One region of the Brevibacillus sp. TJ4 genome, then DNA from elsewhere that is predicted to be linked to it. Evidence: riboswitches for the same ligand, from Rfam matches in the RefSeq annotation. Region 1 holds a riboswitch; the other holds the start of a gene.
What was found. Region 1 has a riboswitch for S-adenosylmethionine ahead of metH (methionine synthase). Riboswitches for the same ligand answer to the same signal wherever they lie in the genome.
Positions count from the first base shown of each region.

Region 2: linked by a shared signal. The riboswitch ahead of ACAF76_RS06750 (aminotransferase class V-fold PLP-dependent enzyme) and the one ahead of metH (methionine synthase) in region 1 are both predicted to bind S-adenosylmethionine.

Region 1 is NZ_CP185865.1:2,668,209-2,675,939, forward strand. Features, by position in the region: gene ACAF76_RS13130 (bifunctional homocysteine S-methyltransferase/methylenetetrahydrofolate reductase) at 1-965, opposite strand, end outside; gene metH (methionine synthase) at 1,001-4,447, opposite strand; SAM riboswitch class I at 4,551-4,651, opposite strand; gene ACAF76_RS13140 (YjcZ family sporulation protein) at 4,851-4,958, shown strand; gene ACAF76_RS13145 (hypothetical protein) at 5,116-5,610, shown strand; gene argS (arginine--tRNA ligase) at 5,969-7,684, shown strand.
Region 2 is NZ_CP185865.1:1,404,123-1,411,853, forward strand. Features, by position in the region: gene ACAF76_RS06715 (glutathione peroxidase) at 1-426, opposite strand, end outside; gene ACAF76_RS06720 (hypothetical protein) at 580-756, shown strand; gene ACAF76_RS06725 (YlaH-like family protein) at 760-1,095, shown strand; gene ACAF76_RS06730 (hypothetical protein) at 1,092-1,364, shown strand; gene ACAF76_RS06735 (hypothetical protein) at 1,560-2,960, shown strand; gene ACAF76_RS06740 (DUF5665 domain-containing protein) at 2,968-3,300, opposite strand; gene ACAF76_RS06745 (pyridoxamine 5'-phosphate oxidase family protein) at 3,413-3,868, shown strand; SAM riboswitch class I at 3,975-4,091, shown strand; gene ACAF76_RS06750 (aminotransferase class V-fold PLP-dependent enzyme) at 4,186-5,352, shown strand; gene ACAF76_RS06755 (trans-sulfuration enzyme family protein) at 5,349-6,536, shown strand; gene ACAF76_RS06760 (YhcN/YlaJ family sporulation lipoprotein) at 6,571-7,191, opposite strand; gene ACAF76_RS06765 (PhoH family protein) at 7,374-7,731, shown strand, end outside.

The sequences.
Region 1 (7,731 bases):
ATATTGAGACGGTCCGGTTCACGCAGAGTCGTAACAGTGAGGGAAGGACGCTCTCCAGGAACGACAGACGGATTGACACGCTGGAGCGGTTCCAGGTCCTTGAGCGCGTCTGCCATCTCTTTTACGTGCTCAGGCGTCGTTCCGCAACAGCCGCCCAACAGCCGCACCCCTTGTTCGCGCAAACGCAGTGCGCTCGTGGCAAAATAAGCGGGCGTCGATTTGTAGGCGTACTCGCCATCGGTCATTCCCAGCCGACCGGCGTTGGGAAAGGCTGACAAGAGCATTTCTTCGGGAACGTGCACTTGTTCAAAAGAGCGCAAAATTTCCGCCGGGCCGAGCCGGCAGTTGAGTCCAGTGATGTCTGCTCCTGCCGCTCGAAGCTGCGAAAAGGCTTCTGTCAAGGAATATCCGTCACGCGTCCGTCCGACTTCCAGCGTGGCGAGCTGAGCGATCAAAGGCAGCTTCGTCAGCGGACGGATGACCTCCAGGGCGAGCAGCAGCTCTTCGACGTCGAGGAAGGTTTCCAGGATCAGACCGTCTACGCCAGCATGCAGCAAGGCGATTGCCTGCTCCTCGTACTGGTCGCGGTACTCGTCGAGATTTTTCTTGCGTACCCTGCCCGCCAAAATCGAACCGATGCTGCCGACGACATACGCCTCTCCTCTTGCTGCCTCGCGCGCCAGTGAAACGGCCTGCCGGTTGATACGCGTCACCTTGTGCTCCAGTCCGTGGCGGGACAAGGCTTCGCGATTCGCCGAATACGTATTGGTCTCCAAAAGCCGGGCACCCGCCTCGAAGTACGAGGCGTGCACCTCCTGCACCAGACCGGGATTGGACAGGCACAGCTCCTCAAAGCTGACGCCCACCGGCACCCCGAGTCTGTATAGCTGTGTCGCCATGGCACCGTCCCCCACCAGGAGATGGTCCTGTAAATACGTGCGCAAATCCTCTCTGCCTGCCGTCATTTTCTCGTTTCTCTCCCTTCTCTCTCCCTTTTGCTCTATACCTCAAACACAGAAGGCCCTGCGTTGAAGTACCTCGCCTCCGGATGGGCAAATACCATGGCAGATACGGACGCTTCCGGCTCCATCATAAATCCTTCTGTCAACTGAATCCCGATATTTTCTGGCGCCAGCAGGCGGAACAGCTTCTCCTGGTCCTCCAGGTTGGGGCATGCCGGATAGCCGAAGGAGACGCGAATCCCCTGGTAGCGGGCACCGAAACGCTCCAGCATGGTCATTTCCGCCGGGTCCGGTATGCCCCAGGTATCGCGCATGATGTGGTGCACCCGCTCGGCAAAGGCTTCCGCCAGCTCCAGCGCCAGCGCTTGCAGCACATGGGAGCGCAAGTAATCGCCGCGCTCCTTCAACTCATTGGAACGCTCGCGGATTCCGCCTCCTGCGGTAACAGCAAGGAAACCGACGTAATCCATTTGCGCGCTCTCCACTGGACGCAAGAAATCGGACAGGCACAAGTACGGATCTTCCGGCTGCCGCGGGAAGGAAAAGCGCTCCAGCACCCGGCCGTGATCGTTTGGATCGTAGACGATAATGTCGTTGCCATCTGATTGTGCAGGGAAAAACTGATAGATCCCGTGTGCAGTGATCGTGCCTTGCTGTTTTGCCTCCGCCAGCAGCTCCTCGACCAAATCGTAGAGCTGGACTACTTTCTCGTCGCCGGACTCGATCAGTTTTTCCACGTTGCCGCGTACGCCCAGATGCTTGCCCAGCAGCATGCGCAGGTTGATGTACGGATGCAGGTGGCTGATCGGGTACTGGCGCAGCACGTGCCGCTCGCAATCGGGTGGCACATGGACCGGTACTGTCTGACTGATCGCCGAGCGTTTCGGCACGATCACGTTGCTTGCTGGCACAGACGGCTTTGGCTGTTCAGTGACCTCTGCCTGCTGTTGCTGTTCTGCGATCAACCTCTCTCGCTCCTGCGGATTTTGCAGCCGGTTTACCAGCTCCAGTCCATCCATCGCGTCCTTTGCGTACAGCACGATCCCGCGGTACTCGGGAGCGATCCGGTTGGAGGTGAACTTGCGCGTCAGCGCCGCTCCCCCCACCATCATCGGCACATCAATGCCAGCGTCGCGCAAGTCCTGGGCCGTGATCACCATCTGCTGCGCCGATTTCACCAGCAATCCCGACAAGCCGATGGCATCCGGCTTTTCTTCCCGGCACGCGGCGATAAGCTGCTCCGGCGGCACTTTGATTCCCAGATTGACGACTTCGTAGCCGTTGTTGGCGAGAATGATTTCCACCAGGTTTTTCCCGATGTCATGCACATCCCCTTTGACCGTGGCGAGCAAAATCTTCCCTTTCGACGAGGAATCCGCCTTTTCCATAAAAGGCTCCAGGAAAGAAACGGACGCCTTCATTACTTCCGCACTTTGCAATACCTCGGCGACGATCAACTGGTTGCCGTTGAACAGCCGTCCGACTTCCTCCATGCCGTGCATCAGCGGACCGTTGATAATCTCCAGCGGTGTATATTTCTCCAACGCCAGCTTCAGGTCGTCGACCAGCCCGTCCTTGGAGCCTTCCACGACGTAGCGGGCCAGTCTTTCCTCGAGTGTCAGCGAGGATGCTTCCACCCTCACTTCTTTCTTTTTCTGGCGGTAAAATTCAGTAAACGCTGCCAATGTCTCGTCATTCGTCTCAAACAGCAGCGCTTCTGCCAGCTTCCGCTCCTCTTCGGGAATGGAGGCGTAGCGCTCCAGCTTTTCCGTGTTGACGATCGCGTAGTCGAGTCCTGCCAGTGTCGTATGGTAGAGGAAGACCGCATTGAGCACTTCCCGTCCGGCTGGCGGCAGACCAAAGGAAACATTGCTCACTCCGAGGATCGTCTTGCAGGCTGGCATTGCTTCTTTGATCAAGCGAATCCCTTCCACCGTCTCCTTGGCCGAACCGATGTACTGCTCGTCACCGGTTCCCACCGGAAAGACCAGCGGGTCAAAAATAATATCCTGCGGCTTCACTCCGTACTCGTTGACCAATAGATCGTACGAGCGCTTTGCCACTTCCAGCTTCTTTTCACGGGTGATGGCCATGCCTTCCTCTGCGATCGTGCCGACGACGACTGCCGCTCCGTAGCGATGGATCAGCGGGACGACCTCGGCGAACCGCTCCAGCCCATCCTCCAGGTTGATCGAGTTGAGGATCGCCTTGCCCTGCGAATAGCGCAGCCCAAGCTCCATTACGCGTGCGTCTGTCGAGTCGATCATCAGCGGAGCCTTTACTTTTTTGCTGACGAATTGCAGGAATTTTTCCATATCTGCGTATTCGTCGCGGTCAGGGTCGGCCAGGCAAATATCGATGATCTGGGCACCGCGCTTGACCTGCGCCCGGGCGATGTCGGATGCTTCCTCGTACTGCCCGGCGGCGATCAGATCGCGGAATTTCTTCGAGCCGATCACATTGGTCCGCTCTCCTACGAGCAGCGGACGATTGTCCTCTTCGGCGTAGACCACTTCGATACCGGAGACAGCGCTGAACGCTTTGCTCTCTCCAGCACGCGGCTTGCAATCCTTCAGAGCCTCCGCCAAGGCACGGATGTGGTCCGGCGTCGTCCCGCAGCAGCCGCCCGCGACATTGAGCCAGCCCTGCTCGGCAAAAGCGCGCATTTTCGCTGCCAGTCCCTGCGGCGTTTCGTGGTAGTGACCGTTTTCGTCCGGCAGGCCCGCATTGGGATAGCAGCTTACCCCGCACTGTGCCAGGCTGGACAACGTGCGCAGGTGATCGCGCATAAACTCCGGCCCTGTCGCACAGTTCAGCCCTACGGTTACAGGCTTCAAATGCTCCAACGAGAAGTAGAAGGCCTCGATGTTTTGGCCGGCCAGAGTCGTTCCCATCGGTTCAATCGTCCCGGACAGCATCACAGGCAGTTCGCTGCCAAGCTCGGCAAACGCCTGGCGGATGCCAATTCCCGCTGCCTTGACATTGAGCGTGTCCTGCGCTGTCTCCAGCAAAAGCACGTCGACGCCGCCCAGCATCAGCCCTTTAGTTTGCCGGTAGTAGGACTCGACCAGTTCGTCAAAGGTGACCCCGCCCGTCAGCGAGAGTGTTTTGGTCGTCGGTCCCATCGATCCGGCGACATAGCGCGGCCAATCCGGCGTAGAGTATTTCTCGCACGCTTCCTTCGCCAGTTTTGCTGCCGCGATATTGATCTCCAGGTCCTTGTCCGCTACGTCGTACTCGGCCAGCACTACCGATGTAGCGCCAAATGTATTCGTCTCGACGATGTCGGCTCCCGCTTCCAGGTACTTTTCGTGGATCGAGCGGATCACGTCGGGCCTGGTCAGGTTCAGGAGCTCGTTGCAGCCATCGTACTCCTCGCCGCCAAAGTCGTCGGCGGTCAACTCTGCTTGTTGCAGCATCGTCCCCATTGCGCCATCGAGAATCAGAATTTTACGGGAAAGCTGTTCAGTAAAGGTAGGTTTCATCCGAAATTGCTCCTTTTCACTTTCTGCAGGTATAAAAAAGAAATCCTCTCCCTGTGAAAGGAGAGGATTTTTCTGCGGTAACGTAATGTACGCCTGAATCGTCCTCTTATCTTTCAAAGCACAGGGCTTTGCTGGAATTGGCACCGTGTAATACCGGTTGCCGAGGCTTCATCGGGCCAGTCCCTCTGCCTCTCTGGATAAGAGTGGATACTCGTATTCAAATTTCTGTCAGTAATTGAATGTATCTTACCACTCGCCTATCTTTTTCGTCAATCAAGAATTTGTCTTTTTCATCGCAAGCCGGACATTTGCGCCCATTTTTCCCGCTCCTGGTCATCCGCCCATACCGATCTCCGCATTCGTGTATAGACTAGAGCATAACGGAAAGGAGGGAGAAACAAACATGAGTACTTCCTACTGTGGTAACGGCTTTTTCGGTGATGCCTTCGCCCTGGTGCTCGTTCTGTTTATCCTGCTGGTAATCGTCGGATGCGGCTGTGACAACTGCTAGTTCGCGCCAAGAGCGTGTGGAAAAAGGGCCAGTCAGGCTCTTTTTTCTTTTCAGTGTGCATCATGTCCCGATTCGCTCCTGTCGATTGTCAGCACCCGCCATGTTTTGTTATCATGGGAACAGCTTTTCGGATTGCACGATAAAGGAGCGAAGCGCTGTGGAACCATTACTTCCCCGCGATAAGGACAAGTTTCTGGCGGCACTGGAGACAGTCAAGGAGCTGGAACAAACCGAATTTGAGACGTACAGCATCGTCAAGGATCGCGAAACAAACGAACATTACCTGCGCTACTTCCTGACCCACATCAATCTGTCCGAGGGAGGACGCCGCGACGAGTACGAGCACTTTTTGCCTATCGATAACGATGATGTGCTCACCCTGATCTTTGGCGAACAGCCCTACCGCTTTCCGGACAACTGGCGCTCCCCGTACCTGCGCAGCGGGAACGACAACCGCCTGATCCCGTTCGACCCTACAGAGAACCACGATCTGGAGGAAGACGCACAGGCAGAGCTGGCGATGCTCGCGCAACTGGAAGCGTTCAAGGAAAAATGGATGGACGCGGAACATTTGAGCGAGGAAGAAAAAGAGCGACTGACTCGGGAATACTTTGCCCGGCTGGATGAGATCCTGCGAAAACCCCAAGAATAAGTTGCACGTCGGCCGAACTCTTGGCTATAATATACAAGACATACGTGAAACATCACAGAAGAGGAAAGTACTCCATGTGAGAAGCGATAGCGAGTCGGGGATGGTGGAAGCCCGGTGCAGACCATGAGAGGAAACGCCCCTCGGAGATGCCGCCTGAACATCCCCCTAAAGAGGATCGTGTAGGGATCGCGCCGGGACTGCCCGTTATCGCAGAGTGAAGCGGTTTTTGTTCTCGCGCCGTAGCGGCGGCGGGACAAAAGCAACAAGAGTGGCACCGCGGGAGTACAACCTCTCGTCTCTTTTACCAGGAGACGCAGGGGTTTTTATTTTTTGCAAGGAATCGAAAGGAGTCAGGATCATGGGTTACAAACAACAAGCAGCGGAAAAAATCGCTGGCGCTCTCAGCCAAATGGGTGTGGACAACTTCGACAGCGAAACCGTCTACGGCATGCTGGAGACGCCCCCCAACCCGGAGATGGGAGACATCGCTTTCCCCTGCTTCCAACTAGCCAAGGCATTGCGCAAAGCACCGCCGATGATCGCCGCCGAGCTGGCTGGACAAATTAGCGGAACGCCTTTGCGCGAGGTGAAGGCTGTCGGTCCGTACGTCAACCTCTTCCTCGACCAGCAGAGCGTCGCGGCACAGGTGATCGGCACCATTCTCGAGCAGGGCGGCACATACGGCAGTTCGGCTGTTGGCGAAGGACGCAATGTCCCGATCGACCTCTCCTCCCCGAACATCGCCAAGCCGTTCTCGATGGGCCATCTGCGCTCTACCGTCATCGGCAACGCCATCGCCAACATCATGGAAAAGCAAGGCTACAAGCCGGTGCGGATCAACCACCTGGGCGACTGGGGCACCCAGTTCGGGAAACTGATCGTCGCCTACCGTCTGTGGGGCGATGAAGCGAAAGTAAAAGCCGAGCCAATCAAGGAGCTGCTTAGCCTCTACATCCGTTTTCACGAAGAAGCGGAAAACGATCCTGCACTGGAAGACCAGGGACGGGAGTGGTTCAAAAAGCTCGAGGACGGCGACGAGGAAGCCCAGCATTTGTGGAAGTGGTTCCGGGATGAGTCGCTGAAAGAGTTTATGAAAATTTACGAGCTGATGAACGTCAGCTTCGATTCGACCAACGGCGAAGCGTTTTACAACGACAAGATGGATCGCGTCGTCACGCTGCTGGAAGAAAAAGGACTGCTGAGCGAATCGGACGGCGCCCTGGTCGTCAATTTGGACGAGTATGACATGCCGCCGAGCCTGATCAAAAAGTCGGATGGCGCGACTTTGTACGCTACCCGCGACCTGGCTGCCGCGCTGTACCGCCACGAGACGTACGACTTCGCCAAGGCGGTCTACGTCGTCGGCAACGAGCAGCGCCTGCACTTCCAGCAGTTGTTCAAGGTACTGGAGAAGATGGGCTATGACTGGGCGCGCAACATGCACCACGTTCCGTTCGGGATGATGCTCAAAGACGGCAAGAAAATGTCCACCCGCAAAGGAAAGGTCGTCCTGCTGGAAGAAGTGCTGGCCCAGGCAATCGCCGATGTACAGAAAGTGATCGAAGAGAAAAATCCGTCGCTGGCCAACAAGGAAGAAGTGGCACGCCAGGTCGGGGTCGGCGCGGTCATTTTCCACGACCTGAAAAACTTCCGTCTCAACGATGTCAATTTCTCCTGGGAAGAGATGCTTACCTTCGAGGGAGAGACTGGACCGTACGTACAGTACAGCCATGCGCGCGCCTGCTCGCTTTTGCGTAAAGGAAACTACCAGCCAGGCGCTGCTGTCTCGCTCGCGGAAGGTGCCCTCGAGAGCAAGGAAGCATGGGCTGTCATTACGCTTTTGAACAACTTCCCGGAAGTGATCCAGCGGGCTGCGGACAACTTCGACCCGTCGCAGATCGGCAAGTACGTGATCGATCTGGCCCAGGTATTCAACAAGTTTTACGCCAATGTCCGCATCCTGGCCGAAGAGGAAAACATCAAGGCAAGCCGCCTCGCCCTCGTCGCCGCTGTGGTCGTCGTGCTAAAAGAAGGCCTGCGCCTGCTCGGCCTGGCTGCTCCGGAAGAAATGTAATCCCCCGCATTTAACAGAAAAAACCGCTGTTCTTTCGTCAAGGAAAG
Region 2 (7,731 bases), 1.3 Mb from region 1:
CGGATTGATACGCTTGACGACGTTCCCGTTGCGGTCGAGGAGGAATTTGCCGAAGTTCCATTCAATGTCCTGCTCTTCACCGTTTGGAGCATGTGCTTTCAAGTGCTGGTAGAGCGGGTGGGTGTCTGGACCGTTTACATCGATTTTGGCGAACATCGGAAAGCTGACGCCGTAGTTTCGTTCGCAAAACTCGGCGATTTGCGCCTCGCTGCCGGGCTCTTGTCCAGCGAACTGGTTGCAGGGGAAGCCGAGAACGGTGAAGCCTTTGTCGCGGTACCGCTCGTACAATTCCTGCAATCCCTTGTACTGCGGAGTCAGTCCGCATTGGCTGGCCGTATTGACGATCAGCAGGACATTTCCTTTGTACGGAGCAAGCGTCGTATTCTCGCCGGAAATCGTCGTTACCGCAATATCAAAAATGCTCATGTGCAATCCCGCCTTTTTGTCATTTTTGTCCATCATAGCATGTTCCGGCAACGTCAGACCAGGTGGTGGGTGCAGCCTGTACACTCTTTTTGACAGGCTATTCGCCACCTGATAAAGTGAAAGCATAGAACCTGATGTGGGAGTGGACACAGATTGAAAAACGGAACAGGAGAAATCGGCAGCGAGGTACTGGCCCCATTTCTCGTATCGCTACAGAATCAGCATCTTCCTGAGACGCCGGTGAAGGGTGAAAGCACGTACAGCAAAGCAAACATCTGCCTGCATGGCGTGGATCATCACGGCATGTTCCGGACAGAACAGGAGGTGTAAGGGATGGAATGGCTTCAACTTGCATCGACGTACGACCCCGCCAATCCGGCCCAGCTCTCGGTATACGACAGCTTTCGGGTGTGGGCGGACCAGAACCGTACGTGGATTATTTTCGTAGAATTAATTATTGTCTATTACCTCGGATTTGCCACGACAATTCGCATGCCGATTTTGAAAACAGCACTGCTGCTGATCTTCTTGTTTATCGGCTCGCTCATTTTTGCCGTGTTGGACGGTCTCTTGCCGGTGAAAAGCTCGCTTATGGTGGCGATCGCGATTCTCGTCATCGTCAAGCTGAGGGTTAAGCCGGACCCCAACCAAAGAGGAGGAGTCTCGTGAAGCGCGAAGATGCCTTGTTTAACTGGCTGCAGATTCAAATCGTCGCGGACGCTCGCCCGGATGACCGGTCGGCGCAGGATACGGCATCGTTTTTTCGGGTGATTTTGCAGGAGGACCACCAGATACAGCAACTAGCCTATCGTCGCGAACAGGACTGGTACATACTCACCGGACACACTGCCGAGGAAGCCTTGGAAAAGCGCTACCCTGCGGAGACAGTAGAAGCGCTGCTTATCGCAATCGAGAGTGAACCCCGTTACAACACGTAATGTCAGGCGGAACAAGCCCCGCATGCTTCTGTATCGTTCAGAACATGCCGGGGCTTTTTTCCTGTGAGTGCCGGTCGTGCACCGAGCGAAAAGACCTGGTTTTCTGTTTCGTGCAACCTTTTCTCCCTCCTTTCCGTCAGTGAGACAGTCATCAAACATCAGCGCTTTTTATGGGACATAAGGAGGAACAAACAGATGAAGACATTCCTGAAAAAACCGATTGTGGCGGTTGCGGCAACCGTTTGTCTGATCGGCGGGATTACACCGCTACTGGCAGATGCCAATTCTTCGGCCAGCTCAAGCTATGTAAAGGTAGTGATGAATGAGGAAGGGGACCAGGTAACGCGTTATCATCTGCGGGATCTGGCGGAAAACCATCCTGATGTGCTGAACATGCTGCTGAAAAGCCAGGCAGACCATCTGTACATCATCGTAGATGAGCTGAACCTGGATAAGCATCTGCAGACGTATATGGAAGAACAGCGAGAAGAATGGGAATCAGTGTATCAAAATCACTACAATGACATCTGGCTGGAGGTTCGCTTCAACGATGCCGAGGAGAAACAGCAAATCGTCAGTGCGGAGGCGGAATCGAAGGACGGCAAGGTATACCTCAAGGGAATTGTCACTTCACAAGTAGACCAGGTCGTGGTGACAAAGCCAAATGGCGATACGATTACCGTCAAACCGACGCGTGAACATACCTTTGCGGTCAGCTTTACCGTCGAAAAAGACAGCAAGGAGCAGTATGCGACCGTATCGGCTTACGCTGACACGCGACTGGTCGACCGCCAGAAGGTAAAGCTGGAGGTGCCGGCTGACGAAACGGCACAGCTGCACATTCACAGTCAGGCCGTACTCGACCGCAAGACAGATAAGCTGTTTGTCCGTGGTCTGGTGAAACTGGATGTCGATCAGGTCTATGTATCGTACGAGGGAGCCCGAAAGAAAGCATCTGTGAAAAAGCTGTGGGATGGCGTCGGCAGCTTCAACGTAACCGTGGATGACATCAAGACGGCCCAGACTTCCGACAAGGTGCAGCTGGAGTTGTACCGTGACGGCGAGAAAGTGGGAACGGTCGAGACCGAATTGCAATTCGTCAATGAAGACAAAAAGGAGCCCGTCTACAACTTCGCATTGACCGGAACAGCCGCTGTCATGGATGCCAAAGAGAAAAAAATACAGGTGAAGGGCGTTTTGCAAGGCTATGATCCGAAATCCAAGGCAAGTCTTGCAGTCGTCGTCCCTGCCGGCGTGAAACAAACCGTGAAGCCAAACGACAAAGGGGAGTTTGTCATCAACATCATCCTGGCGAGCAAGAACCGTTCGTTTGAGGGCGATGCAGTGAAGCTGGCCTTGTACGTCGACGGAGAACTGAAGCTGGAACAGTCGATCCCTGTTACGGTTGCGCAAAAAGAAGAGAAGGGCAAACAGCCACCAAACGGAAACGCCTATGGCTATTGGAAAAACAAGGACAAAAAATGGGATCGCGATGATGACGACGATGACGATGACGACAATGATGACGACGACGATAATGATGATGACGATGACGATGATGACGACGACAAACGCAAAGGAAAGAAAAAAGACTGACGCTTGCCTACGGTGAATGGCGATATGATTCGACGTAATCCATGATTTGGCGGATGTAGTCTCCGATGAAGGGAATCGAGAAAAAATGGGAGACGAGCGAGCCAAACACCGCCAAAACAATCGCCGTACCAATCGTTAATCCCAGCCCCCTGGCGAGTCCTGCGAGGAAATTGGTCCACAGCAGCTTGCGGGGGGCTGTATAGTTTTGCACAATATCGGCAAGACGAATATCTTCGAGAAAAAGTGCGATTTTGTCCATTCGCTGGTTTAGTTTGCGGGCTTCCTCCAACTCTGCAAGCAGTCGGTCCATTTTTTCGAGAAGACGGTCAGTCGGTGTCATTGCTTCTCCTCCTTTTCCAATATCTTTCTTTTTCCAAATGTGCTATTGCGATCCAGGCGATCGAGAGAGTAAAATAGACGCACAACCCTTTTCCGCAAAGGAGGGCAGAGGCATGTCAGAAACCATTTCGCAGACGTTGTCGGAAGACCTGTTCTCGCTTTTGCAGAACGAGCGTTTTGTCACCCTCGCCACCATTGACTACGAAACGGGTGCTCCTGCGCTGCACTCCTTGTCCTGGGCGTATGCCGTTACCCCGCAGTTGATTCGCTTTGCAGTGGACAATCGCTCCCGCATCCTGACCAACATCACAAAGCATGCCAAGGTCGCCCTTCATCTGATCGGCGCCGGATCGTCCTATGCGATAGACGGGCTGGCCACGGTGAAAACCCGCCAAATGGATAGCGTGCCGATCAAGCTGGCGATGGCAGAGATGGCGATTGTGTCAGTTCGCGACATTATGTTTTATGGTTCCCGAATCCGTGTAGAACCACAATATGAAAAAACATATGCCCAGCATGCGGCGGAAAAGCTGGATCGCCAGGTAATGACCGCGTTAAAGCAAGGCTAGATCGGTTGGGAATTTTCCAACAAAATTTTTTCAAAAAACACTTGACACAATACAGATTATTCCGATATATTTAGTGTGCATTTAACATGACAACTGAATCGCAATCTTCTTATCCAGAGAGGCGGAGGGACTGGCCCGATGATGCCCGGCAACCAATCACCTATACACGGTGTGATAGTGGTGCTAATTCCTGCAGAGTGGTGACCACTCTGAAAGATGAGAAGGGTTTGCTTACGGAGACGTAACAAAGCCTTCTTTCTTGAAGAAAGAGGGCTTTTTCATTGCCCTCGAAACAGACGAAGGGAGACAGGAACCAGATGCACGTAGAGACAAAGCTGGTACAAGCAGGAGTTGGCAGGGACGAAAAGACCGGTGCGATCAATTTTCCGGTGTACTACTCGACAGCGTACCGTCATCCGGGTGTGGGGGAAAGCACAGGGTACGACTACACGCGCACAGGGAATCCGACGCGGGAGGTGGTGGAACAAACAATTGCCGTCGCCGAAGCCGGTGATGCTGGATTTGCTTGCTCCTCAGGCATGGCCGCCATTCAGACTGTCATGGGGCTGTTCTCCCAGGGGGATCATCTCCTGGTCTCCGTCGATTTGTACGGCGGAACGTACCGTTTGTTCGAACAGCTCCTGACGCGATACGGCCTTTCCTTTACCTACATTGACATGCGCGAGACGGACCGGCTGGCGGAGGCGATTCGTCCGCAGACAAAAGCGCTGTTCATCGAGACGCCGACCAACCCGCTCATGCAGATTGCCGATCTGGCGAAGCTGGCCGACATCGCGCGGCAACACGATCTGCTGACGATCGTAGACAACACGTTTCTCACACCCTGCTGTCAACGCCCGCTGGAGCTGGGAGCGGACATCGTCCTGCACAGCGGCACCAAATACTTGGGCGGTCATAACGACGTCCTGGCCGGACTGATTGTCACCAAAGGTGCTGAGTTGACGGAAAAGGTGAAATTTTTGCACAACACGATCGGCGCAGTGTTGGGTCCGCACGAAAGCTGGCTGCTCGTGCGCGGCATGAAAACGCTGGGGTTGCGTATGGAAAGACACCAGGCCAACGCGCTGCAGATCGCCCGTGTGTTGCGCGAGCATCCTGCGGTTACAGACGTTTTTTACCCGGGATTGACCGATCATCCGGGACATGAGATCCATAATCGCCAAGCTAGCGGCTACAGCGGCATGCTGTCGTTTCGGGTTGCCTCGGCCGAGCAGGTCCAGCCGTTTTTGCAAAGCCTTGGCCTCATCTCCTTTGCGGAAAGCCTCGGCGGCGTAGAATCGCTGTGTACGTACCCGGCGACCCAGACGCATGCCGACATCCCCAAAGACATCAGGGAGGAAATCGGCGTCTGTGATCGTCTGCTGCGGCTCTCGGTCGGGATCGAACATCCAGATGATCTGATCGCCGATCTGACACAGGCTCTGGACCGCAGCCTGGCTGTTGCAGGAGGTGTTGTACGATGAATTTCGCGACGAAATTGCTGCACGGCAGCACGACCCTTGACCCGGCGACAGGCGCTTCGTCGGTTCCGATTTACCAGGCGTCGACCTTTCACCAGGCGGATCTGGAGCAGCCGGGGGCGTTTGATTACGCCCGTTCCGGCAACCCGACGCGCCAAGCATTGGAGGAGGCGATTGCCGCTTTGGAGGGAGGAGAGCGGGGATTTGCCTTCGCTTCCGGGATGGCTGCCATATCCGGGGTGTTCATGCTGTTTTCCGCTGGCGATCACATCGTCGTAGCCGAGGATGTGTACGGGGGCACCTACCGGTTTTTGACCAGAGTGTTGTCGCGCATGGGCATTGAGGTTACGTTCGTCGATACGACCAGCCTCGAAGCGGTACAGGCAGCGATTACGCCCGCGACCAAAGGGCTCTACCTGGAGACTCCCTCCAATCCGACGCTGAAGGTGACCGACCTCGAAGCCGTATGCCGGATTGCAAAGCGGCACGATCTTTTGGTCATCGTTGACAATACGTTTTTGACGCCGTACTACCAGCGTCCGCTGGAGTGGGGAGCCGATGTCGTCGTCCACAGCGCGACCAAATTCATCGGTGGCCACAGCGATGTCGTAGCGGGCCTGGCGGTGACGCGCAGCGCTTCCCTGGGGGAACAGCTCTATTTGATCCAAAACGGCATTGGAGCCGTCCTCGGCGTGCAGGACTGCTGGCTGGTAATGCGCGGGCTGAAAACATTGAAAGCCAGACTCGATGTCAGCAGCCGTTCCGCCGGACAGATCGCGTGCTGGCTGACGCAGCATCCTGCTGTAGAGAAAGTGTATTACACCGGGCTGCCGGAGCACGAAGGACATCTCGTCCAGGAACGGCAGTCGAGCGGACACGGAGCAGTGCTCTCCTTTGACGTCGGCAGCAAGGAGCGGGCGAAGCAAGTGCTGCACAATGCCCGTTTGCCGCTTGTCGCCGTCAGCCTCGGTGCTGTGGAATCGATCCTGTCTTACCCGGCGATGATGTCACATGCAGCGATGCCGCAGGAAGAACGGGAGAGCCGTGGGATTACCGACGGCCTCATCCGGCTTTCTGTCGGACTGGAAGACGTAGAGGACTTGTTGGCGGATTTGGCGCAGGCTTTGCATGACCTGCCGCCTGTGGAACTGGATACGGAAGCGAAAAAGACATTCTCCCGAGCGTAATGCTTGGGCAGAATGTCTTTTTTGGCTCATATCTCTAATGTTGGCGCGTGCGGTTGACGTCGATATCCTGGTTCCCGTGCGGTCTTGCCCTGCCGTTGTTGTTCATGCGCTGTTCGTTTTCGCGCGTCGGCTGCTGTTCGCGCTCCTCCACATGTCGTGGCATTTGCGGGATGATGCGGCCGACAATATCAGCCAGTTCTTCGGCAAAGCCGCTGACGGGACGTCCATTGCGAATGTCTGTAGCCATCTCGCGCAGGCGCTGGTTTATGTCGGCATCCGCAGTGACCGCGGCTCTCGCGCCTGCTGGGTCGGCCTTCAAAGCCTCCGCTACGGAGTATTTGATCACTCCGACCTCCGAGCGGTCGAGATGGGCGTTTACATCGATTCCGACGACCGCGTTCCTGCCGATGACGACCGCGGTTGCTCCCTTCACATTGGGAACTTTGCGAGCCAACTGGACAAGTCTGTCCGCTGTTTGCTGCGAATTTACGTGATGCCCTCGGTTGGGAGCGGTTTGCTGTACCCGCTGTGTCCGGGGCGCATTTTGATCGGGCTGTGGTGCCGCCTGATTGGCTGGCGGATTGTTGTTCGTCGTGCAAGCGGTGAGGACAAGGCAAAGGGTAAGGGTTGCAAGTACGTTCCGTTTCACAGACATTCTCCTTTTCCTGTATTTCCTTACCCGTATTGTTCTCCCGCACCCCCAATTTCATTCTGATGCCGCTCAAGACTATCTGCGGTTGAACCTACATAAACTGGTAATACATCACGTCGGCGCGAAAAAGCAACCTCCTTAAAAACTGCATATCGTAAAGAAGAAGGGTAATAGGAGGCGAGATTTTGAAGAAAATCTACGTACTGGACACCAACGTACTCCTGCAAGATCCGCGGGCAATGTTTGCCTTTGCTGACAATGAAATCGTCATACCAGCTGTCGTATTGGAAGAAATCGATTCAAAAAAGCGGTACATGGACGAAATAGGGCGGAATGCCCGGTACGTGGCACGTTTGCTGGACAGCTTTCGGGAGCACGGACACCTGCATGCCGGTGTTACCCTGGAAACGGGCGGGCTCTTTCGCGTAGAGCTGAACCACTCCTCGTTTCAGCTTTTGCAAAAGCACTTTACGGAGACGACCAATGACAACCGTATCCTGGCGGTTGCGCTGAATTTGCAAGAAGAAGAAAATCGCTCGGAAA